Regions from separate parts of the Laedolimicola ammoniilytica genome, predicted to be linked through region 1. Evidence: riboswitches for the same ligand, from Rfam matches in the RefSeq annotation. Region 1 holds a riboswitch; each other region holds the start of a gene.

Region 1 (3,276 bases):
GGCACCACAGGCGAGGCTGTGGAAGATAAGGAATATACCTTCCGGGTGGATCCGAAATACGTATCGGTACTGCCGGAGCTGGGCGCGGACATCGTGACTCTGGCTAATAATCATATGTTGGATTTTGGAAGAGAACCGCTTAGGGAGACTTTGTCTGCATTGGATGGCGCAGGGATTCTCCATGTGGGGGCCGGACTGAACCTGGAGGAGGCCAGCTCCCTGAAAACCATCGAGGCAGGAGGGTGGACCATCGGCTTTCTCGGGGCCACCCGGGTGATTCCGGATCATTCCTGGACTGCGTCTCGGAGCAATTCCGGTCTCTTTACCACCTACGATCCGACGAAGCTTCTGGAGGAGATTCAGGCTGCGAAGGAGACCTGCGATTATGTGGTAGTCTATGTCCATTGGGGCGTTGAGCGCAACACAGAGCCGGAGGATTATCAGAAAACCCTGGCCCGCCAGTACATTGACGCCGGAGCCGACGCGGTCATCGGCGCCCATCCCCATGTGCTGCAGGGCATCGAGTATTATCATGGAAAGCCCATATTCTACAGCCTGGGTAATTTCATTTTTGCGAACCGGGCTTACGAGACCATGATGGCGGAGCTGACTCTGACCGACAGCGGCGTGGATGTCCGGGTGATTCCATGCGTCAGCACGGCCAATCAGATGGGGCTGATGAACAGCGGCGAACGGGCTGGCTTTTATGACAGGCTGCAGGGGCTGTGCTTTGGCGGGATAGCGATAGATGAAGGGGGGAGGGTACCAGAGTAGAAGAGAACATGCTGACAGGGCTTTGGATAAGGAAAAGTGAAAGCTCTGACAGTCAGGAAAAGAGCGGTTCTTTTTGGTATGTTAGAAGTGAATGAATTATCAGAAAAATATAAAAAATATACGCAATATAAAGAATTTAATTTTTTTGGAAAAAACACTTGCATTTCCCCTTGTCTTATTATATACTAAACAAGTCGCAAGCGAGCGGCGCAAAAGAATAAGAAAATGGTCGATTGGTCAAGCGGTTAAGACGTCGCCCTCTCACGGCGAAAACAGGGGTTCGATTCCCCTATCGACTGCTGAAAAGCTTCTGGTTATCCAGGAGCTTTTTGTTTTATCGTACTGTGGAGAAATGGAAGAAACTGGCATGGATTAACAATATTTGATGCTTGACAAGAAAACGGAAAATATGTAATATACCTAACGGAGTGAGTGTCGGCTAACAGAAATGTTGGGCCGGTGAAAAGGAAAACAGGTGTAAATCCTGTGCGGTGCCGCCGCTGTAAGCGCGAAGTTTCAGGGCCGTTTTCCTTCACTGTCCGTAAGGTACAGGAAACGGTACGGGACGGGAAGAAGGAAGACAAAAAAGGCCAGCGTAAGTCAGAAGACCTGCTTATTCTGCTTTTGCTGTCACGGTCCATGACATTTGCGAAAGATAAAGGGCGCAGTGCGTCTGGATGCCGAATACGGGTGCATCATCTGATCAAAAGTGATTGGGTGGTGCTTTTTTTATGGACGAATCATTTTATACAACAGAGGAGAAAGAACATGAAGAAGAGAGTAGTAAGCGTATTGTTAAGTACCTGCCTTGTGGCTGGTATGCTGGCAGGCTGTGGTTCCAAGACTGCGGATACCACAACCACCACTGCGGAGGAGACTAAAGAGGATGCAGAAAGTACCGACGCAGCTGATGAGACGGTCGATGCAGACAGCGATTATGAGCCGGTCAGCATTACCCTGAACCTGGAGCGTTCCGGACTGGGCGAGAACGTAGAGTACACCATCACCAAAATGCCCTCCGCTGTGGTAGCTTCCGGCGACCAGATGGCAGACTTTTTCTTTGATCTGGGACTGCAGGACCAGATGGTAGGTTATACCAAGGGCTTCTGCTGGAGCACAGCTTCCGATTATCCGGCCCGGGATGAGGTTCCTCAGCTGATGAATCCGGGCGAGGGCCTGACCAACCTGTCCAAAGAAGAATTGCTGGCAACCGGCTGTGATTTTCTGATGGGATGGGATTCCACATTCTCAGATAAAAACTTCAACAAGGATTTCTGCGAGGAAAACGGTATCACGATGTACTTCCCGTATGTATGCACAGACAGTGCAACCTTCGAGGATCTCTATAAGGATTATGAAACTCTGGGAAATATCTTCAAGGTGCAGGAACTGGCAGCCGAGAAGGTACAGGCTATGAAAGATACTCTTCAGGAGGTACAGGATGCTCTGGGCGACGAGGCTTATGAGAATCCGGTAAAAGTATTTGCTTACGATTCCGGAGAGGATGTACCGTTTACCGCTTGCCAGGGTATGCCGGGCGACATCATCAAGAAGGCCGGCGGTATCTCCATCTTCGATGATATCGAAGCAGGCTGGGCAAAGCCCTCCTGGGAGGAAGTAGTAGAGCGTGATCCGGACGTGATTCTGATTCTGGAGTATACCGGAGACGATGTGGCTGAGAAGCGGGAGTTCCTGGAGACCAATGAATTCACCAAGGATCTGCGCGCCGTAAAGGAAGGCAGAATTTACTCCGTATGCTGCAGCGATATGCAGGGAAGCGCAGGAAGCGCCAATGCAGTGAAGACCATTGCAGAGCAGCTGTATCCGGACAAATTCTAACAGGGGGAAAGACAGGGGAGTGAAAGCTCCCCGTTTTTCTTGCTCATTCTATTTGTGTTCTCGAAGGAGGAATCTATGAAAGGAACAGTAAAATCGGGCAAAGGCCGCTTCCTTGTGACGCTGCTGCTGGTATTGCTGCTGATTGCCACGGTATTGACCATATCGGTAACCATCGGCGCAGTGAACGTCTCAGCAGGCGATATTGGAAAAATTCTGGTAAATAAAATCTTTGGGAAGGATATCTTTCGAATTGCCTGGGAGGGCAAGACGGAAAATATCATCTGGAATATCCGGTTTCCCCGCGTGCTGATGGCCTTTATCGTAGGCGCGGGACTGGCGCTGTGCGGCGTCCTGATGCAGGCGCTGACGAAAAATCCCCTGGCGGATCCCTATGTACTTGGCATCTCTTCCGGCGCTTCCGCCGGAGCAGTCTGTGCCATCTTGCTTGGCTGGTTCAGCTTCATGGGCGGGTATTCCGTTATCTTTGGCGCTACCATGGGAGCGGCTGTCTCCATTTGTCTGTCTTTAAGTATCGCCTCCATACATGGCCGGATTACCTCGACGCAGCTGGTGCTGGCGGGTATCGCGACTTCGGCCCTGTTCTCAGCCTTTACCAATCTGATGGTATACGGAATCAATACGGGATCGGATAAGACGAAGATG
Region 2 (3,276 bases), on a different contig from region 1:
CCGCCGGTGTAGGCGAAGAGATTCAGTACCTTGATGGGGCGTCCGGCATTGCGGATTTTCTCGCCGAACCAGTCCCAGTTGGCAGCCTGCTCCGGGAACAGTCCTGTATGCTTGAAGCTGAAGGGCTTCAGATTGAATGTTAAGGTATTCTTGCCCTGGCAGAGAGGATACTGGATGGTCCACTGCTCCGGCAGGTCGAAGAACTCCCACTCGCCGCCGCCCTTTTTGCTGCGGTGGTAATGGCCGTTCATACGCTTCCAGCCCGGGGCCTTCCGTTCGGTATCCCAGATAACCTGGGGATCCGGACGCACCAGCAGGTAGTCGCCCCAGCGTTCCAGCTTTTCTCCTCTCGAGGTATCCAGTATTTCATAATCAGTCCAGTTATTGGCGATCCACATGACAATCTCCTTTGTTCTTAAAAAATAATCGGAAAACACTGTCCACCACCATGAGGGACAGGGCAATCATTCCGGCCACAATCAGCGTCTGGGTAACGTGGTGGGAGGTCATTCCGTCGGAACGGATGACGGAGCGGGCAATCCGGAACATACCGGCGCCCGGCACCAGCGGCAAAATGCCGGGAATAACAAAAATGGTGACCGGAGTCTTTAAAATTCTTGCAAAAAACTGTCCGCAGAGGGAAATGAGACACCCGGACAGGAAAGTGGCCACAGCCATGGAAAACTGAAGGTCCATAAGAACCAGATATAGCCACCAGCCCACCGCGCCGGTGAAACCGGCCCAGATGATATATTTGCGCGGTACGTGCAGCAGAAAAGAAAAGGCCACAACGGAAAAAAACGCGCCTATAACCTGAATCAGCATAAAAGCCTTTCCTCCTTACTGAATGAAACGAAGTCCAATGACAATACCCATAGCTACAGAGGCGGCGACCACAAAGGCCTCCATCATCCGGGCGGAGCCGGAGATATAATCCCCGTGCAGGGTGTCAAAGACCGCGTTGGTGATGGCCACGCCGGGAACCAGGGGCATGATGGCCGCGATGATGATGGAATCCAGGTTCCCTATAATAGGAAGAAACTTCAGAAGTCCGCCTGCGAACAATGAGATTACCACAGCGCTCAGCAGGATTCCGAAGAAGGAGGGCAGCTTCATGCAGCTGCACAGATACAGGCAGATGGCCATGAAAAATCCGGCCACACCCGCCACAAAGGCCTCCTGCCAGGTTCCGCCGTAGGTCAGTGCAAAGGCCGCGGCCACGCCTGCGTTGGCCAGCAGAAAGGCCTGGGGAGGGTGCGGTTCCTTTTTCAGCTTTTTTATCTGCCGGAAGGCTTCCTCTAGTTCAAGCTCCCCGCCGCAGAGACCTCTGGAAATACTGTTAATTTCGTCGATGATGCTCAGGTTTGTCCCCCGGCTCTGAATTCGGCGGGTCACCGTCATGGACTGGATGGACGGGTCGTCCAGAGTCACCAGAAAGCCGGTCACCATCACGAAAGCCTCGGCGGTCTTCAGTCCCGACAGGGAAAGCATCCGGTGCATGGTATCCTCCACCCGGTAAGTCTCAGCCCCGTTGGCCAGCATCAGCTCCCCCGCCATGACGGCGGTGTCGAGTAAAAGTTTGTAATCCATTTGTCTGATTTCCTTATACCTGATTTTGTATTGAGAATAATCTATGCCCATTATACCTATGTAAGAGAAGCGGGTCAAGGAAAGTATGGACAGAAAGAGAAATAATTCCTGTTTCCGAAGGGACAGGCTGAATTACCGGAAGACAAAAAATGGAAAAATCTTGACAGATATAGAGGAATCAAGTAAAATAAATGGGCATAGTGTTGTCAGTCGCGTACGGCGGCTGATAAAGAATAGAGAATCATGTGGAAATCATGGACGGTACCGCCACTGTATACATAAAGAATGATCCTTAGATGAAAGTCCGCCATTGGGGTAAACCTGAGAAGGCGAGGAGAGTTCGCTGGGCTTCTTCCCTGAATATGTGAGTCAGGAGAACTGCTATGCAGCAACCTTAGCGAACGATTTATTTGCGAAGGCTTATTTCCCATGTAAAATCGGTCATGGATGCAAAAACATCCATGGCTTTTTTATTGCTGAAACGGAGGAAAACAGTGAAAAAGAACAGGCTCGTATCCAGACTTATCCAGATGTGCGTAGTGCTGATAGGCATTTCCTTTCTGACCTTTTTATTAACCTACCTTGCGCCGGGCGATCCGGCCACAGCCATGTATGATTCCCTGGGAATTACCCCGAGTCCGGAAATGCTGGAGCAGGCCAGGCAGTCCATGGGACTGGACAAACCCTTTTTACAGCAATATGTGGACTGGATAGGCGGTATTTTTCACGGAGATTTTGGAACCTCCTTCAGTAAAAGCGCCCCGGTACTGGAGCTGCTGATGAAAAGGCTGCCGGCAACGTTCCGGTTGGCCCTGTTTTCCCTGGGGCTGATGTTAATTGTTTCGGTTCCCCTTGGAATCCTTTCGGCGGTCAGACAGGACGGGATAGCGGATTATATCGTTCGCTTTCTTTCTTTTCTGGGTATTTCGCTTCCGGGCTTCCTGATTGGCCTGATCTTATTATATGTCTTCGCTTTGAAGCTGGGACTGGTAAAGGTGGCGAGCAGCTCCGTCGGAATGGAACAGATGCTGCTGCCGGGCATCACGCTGGCCATTGCCATGGCCTCCAAATATTCCAGACAGGTGCGCACGGCGGTACTGGAGGAGCTGCACCAGGATTACGTGACAGGCGCGAGAGCCCGGGGAATGAATCAGTGGGAAATACTGTTCCGCCAGGTTCTTCCCAACGCCATGCTTCCGCTGGTTACCATGCTGGGGCTATCCTTTGGATCACTTCTCGGAGGAACTTCAGTGGTGGAGATTATTTTCTCCTATCCGGGACTGGGTATCCTGGCGGTGGGAGCGGTAAAGGCGCGGGATTATCCGCTGATCCAGGGCTTCGTATTATGGATAGCCCTGATCTATATGGTAGTAAATTTGCTGGTGGATATATCCTATCATTATATTGATCCGAGGACCAGGGAGGGGGAGAACGGATGAAAAAGAATACAAGATTTGCGGTGCTTTCCATTCTGGTTTTCCTTATTCTGGCAGTGGCGTTCCTGGCAGACAAAATCGTTCCCTGCGATCCGTTGAGCGCGTCACTGAGCGACGCGTTCCAGGCGCCCGGAAAAGAACACTATTTTGGAACCGACGCGCTGGGACGGGATGTGTTCTCCCGGGTGATCTGCGGGGCGACCACCAGTGTATACAGCGTACTGATTCTGGTGGCGGTAATCCTGGTTGT
Region 3 (3,276 bases), on a different contig from region 1:
CGAAGGCATTGGCCTCCTCCGGCTCTGTACCATCGCCGAAATCTACGGTCTCTGCGGTCGGCTGCAGAAGCTCTGCGCCATCCTTCTGGGCATCCTCTGCCAGACCTTCATACAGATTCACAATGTTCTTGGAAGGCATAACCACATGAATGGTCATCTGTCCGTCCTTTACGGTCAGCGTTCCCTTTCCCTCGTAAAATTCATTTACATGGAACATACTGCTGTCTGTGTTGAAGTCTGCCGTGTAGATGCCGTCCTCCAGTGTCGCTGCTGCAGCTTCTTCTGCGTCAGCCTTTTCCGGCTCCGCCGTTTCTTCTGTCTTGGCAGTTTCCTCATCGGAGTTTTCCGCTTCTGTGGTAGTCTCTGCAGCCGGCGTCTCCGCCTTGCTGCCGCAGCCCATCAGCAGTGCGCAGCTTATAACTGCCATTCCCATTAACGCGATGATTTTCTTCTTCATTTCTTTTCTTGTCCTTTATCCTTACTTATTTCATAGCCTCTGCGGTATGAGCAACATAGAGATTCTGGATTGCCTCGATCTCGCCCAGACCTGCGATCTGGCAGTCTACGCTTTCGAACTTGCCGGATGCGTTGAACATGCTCTTCCAGGAATCGTCATCGTCGCCTGCCATGTCGTTGTTTGCATGGTCGCCTGCAACTACCATCAGCGGACGAAGTACAACCTTGGTGTAACCGGCCTCTGCAACTGCGTTAATCACATTCTCACATGCAGTATCTTCCGGCTCGCCCTCTACGGTTCCGATAAATACGTTCTCATATCCCAGATCCTTCATCTGTGCCTGCATCTGGCTATAGGAAATCTTTGCGGTATGGGAGGTACCATGACCCATGAATACAAATGCCACGCCATCCTCTTTTGCTGCGTCCAGAGTATCGAAACCAGCCGTCTTTACAGCCTCAGCAGTAATAGCCTCGGCAACAGCCTTCTTGTCTGCGTTGATTGCGGAAGCGTCTGCTCCAACCTCGCCCAGAAGCGGCTCAGCTACCTTTACAGACTCAAATTTATCCTTGTATGCGTCTACCGCCTCCATCAGCTCGTCGTACTCAGCGCCGTGCATCAGATGGGTCGGCTGTACAACCAGGTTCTTTACGCCGTTGGCAACTGCGCGATCCAGAGCCTGATCCATGTTGTCAATTGCCTCGCCGTCGCGGGCCTGGATATGGTTGATGATGATCTGCGCGGTAAAGGCACGTCTTACGGACCAGTCCGGATTTGCCTCTGCCAGAGCGTCCTCGATACCCTTGATATCAGCTACACGGCTGTCATTGAAGGAAGTACCAAAGCTTACTACCAGCAGCTCGTTCTCGCCGATCTCGTCCTGGTTTCTCGGATCATCCTTGGAAGCGTCTCCGGTGTCGCGTCCGAAGTAATCCGGGTCAGCGTTCTCGCCCTCTACCAGCTCCTTCTGAGCGTCTGTCAGAGCGTCCCATGCTTCCTTGGCTGCCTTACAGTCAGCGTCTGTGGTCTCTGTTCTCTCCTGCACATAGATCTTGTCAATCAGGGCTGCTACGTTGTCAGCTGCAGCCTGATCTGCGTCCGCGTCGTCTGCAGTCTCCTCTGCAGCGTCTGTGGTCTCTTCCGTAGTAGTAGTGTCTGCAGCCGGCGTCTCAGCCTTGCTGCCGCAGCCTGCCAGCATGGATGCTGTCAGAGTTGTTACACATAACAGTGTTACAAGTTTCTTTTTCATTTTCTTTTCCTCCTGCAAAAATTTTTCAGTTAAATGAAATTCATAAGATCAGAAGGAATCTGCTAAAAAATCCGACGTTCCTGTGGATCGTCGGATTTTCAGTCGTCAGCTTTACATCTGTTCGCCCATCCACGCAAAACAGCGCTGTGCGGAACAGCTGTGTCTATACCCCATCTGGCACTATCAATCCTCGTGATCCGGAATCTTTCGACTCCATGCGCCGCAGTCTGGCAGGTCTCCTGGCTTACAGTACAAGCGCTGCTTATCGTCTTCCCGATGGCTCAGTGACGTATGATAAGCCGCTCCTGCATACAGTGACGAGATCGCGCAGGTCTCTCACCTGCTTCCCTATTCTCCGTTTTTTAACGGCACCAGCTGCTTCTTATTTGATTTCACATAACCTACACAAGCATTATAGCAGTCTTTCTGAAATAATCAACTGTTTTTCCGCTATTTTTTCTTCCTTTTTGCATTATTTCGCCCGTTTTTTCATAAATAACAGATAAGCGAGCAGCAATATGATTCCTACCGGCAGAGAAATCAGCGCAGACTGGGTAAATCCTGCCACAATATAGGTAATAAAGGAAATCACTGCTACACTGACCGCATAGGGAAGCTGGGTGGACACATGGTTTACATGGTTACACTGGGCTCCCGCAGACGCCATAATGGTCGTATCGGAAATCGGGGAGCAGTGGTCGCCGCAGACAGCGCCCGCCATGCAGGCAGAGATGGCCACGGTCATCAACGCCGGATGGGTGGTCTGGAACGCGTCTACCACAATCGGAATCAGGATACCAAAGGTTCCCCAGGAGGTTCCGGTGGCAAAAGCCAGGAAGCATCCAACCAAGAAAATAATAGCCGGAAGCAGAGCAACCATACCCTGAGAGCTGCTCTTAATCAGATTAGCCACGAACTCCGCGGCGCCCAGGCTGTCTGTCATGGCCTTCAGGGTCCAGGCGAAGGTCAGAATCATGATAGCCGGAACCATGGCCTTGAAGCCCTCGGGAATGCAGTTCATGCACTCCTTGAAGCCCAGGACCTTACGGCTCACATACAGCAGAATCGTGATGACCAGGGCGAAAGCACTTCCGATGGCCAGACCGATGGACGCGTCGCTGTTGGAGAAGGCGGTCACGAAGTCCGCGCCGTCAAAGAAGCCGCCGGTGTAAATCATGCCGATGACGCAGCAGATGATCAGGGAAAGAATCGGAATCAGCAAATCTTTTACGGAACCATTTCCCACGTTATCCAGGCCTTCTGCGTTGCCGTAAGGTCTGTCCGGCGTAGTAAACAGGTCGCCCTTCTTTGCGTTGTCCTCATGGACCTTCATGGAACCGAAATCAATGTTCAGAATTGCTATCGTAATCATCATAACGATAGTCAGAATCGCGTAGAAATTATAGGGAATCGCGCTGACAAAAAGCGCCAGTCCGTCCTCACCCTCTACGAAACCGGTTACGGCCGCCGCCCAGGATGAAATCGGGGCGATGATGCAGACCGGAGCCGCCGTGGCGTCGATGAGGTACGCCAGCTTGGCACGGGAAATATTGTGCTTGTCCGTCACGGG

What was found. Region 1 has a riboswitch for cobalamin ahead of OCV63_RS04020 (ABC transporter substrate-binding protein). Riboswitches for the same ligand answer to the same signal wherever they lie in the genome.
Region 2: another riboswitch for cobalamin. It lies ahead of nikB (nickel ABC transporter permease); the one in region 1 lies ahead of OCV63_RS04020 (ABC transporter substrate-binding protein).
Region 3: another riboswitch for cobalamin. It lies ahead of OCV63_RS02360 (sirohydrochlorin cobaltochelatase); the one in region 1 lies ahead of OCV63_RS04020 (ABC transporter substrate-binding protein).

The regions. Positions count from the first base shown of each region.
Region 1 is NZ_JAOQKC010000004.1:63,918-67,193, forward strand. Features, by position in the region: gene OCV63_RS04010 (CapA family protein) at 1-774, shown strand, start outside; tRNA gene OCV63_RS04015 (tRNA-Glu) at 1,002-1,073, shown strand; cobalamin riboswitch at 1,188-1,405, shown strand; gene OCV63_RS04020 (ABC transporter substrate-binding protein) at 1,543-2,613, shown strand; gene OCV63_RS04025 (FecCD family ABC transporter permease) at 2,689-3,276, shown strand, end outside.
Region 2 is NZ_JAOQKC010000011.1:59,370-62,645, reverse strand. Features, by position in the region: gene OCV63_RS09560 (class I SAM-dependent methyltransferase) at 1-398, opposite strand, end outside; gene OCV63_RS09555 (threonine/serine exporter family protein) at 382-825, opposite strand; gene OCV63_RS09550 (threonine/serine exporter family protein) at 841-1,590, opposite strand; cobalamin riboswitch at 1,772-1,990, shown strand; gene nikB (nickel ABC transporter permease) at 2,085-3,029, shown strand; gene nikC (nickel transporter permease) at 3,026-3,276, shown strand, end outside.
Region 3 is NZ_JAOQKC010000002.1:206,736-210,011, forward strand. Features, by position in the region: gene OCV63_RS02355 (hypothetical protein) at 1-457, opposite strand, end outside; gene OCV63_RS02360 (sirohydrochlorin cobaltochelatase) at 483-1,706, opposite strand; cobalamin riboswitch at 1,919-2,096, opposite strand; gene OCV63_RS02365 (Na+/H+ antiporter NhaC family protein) at 2,179-3,276, opposite strand, start outside.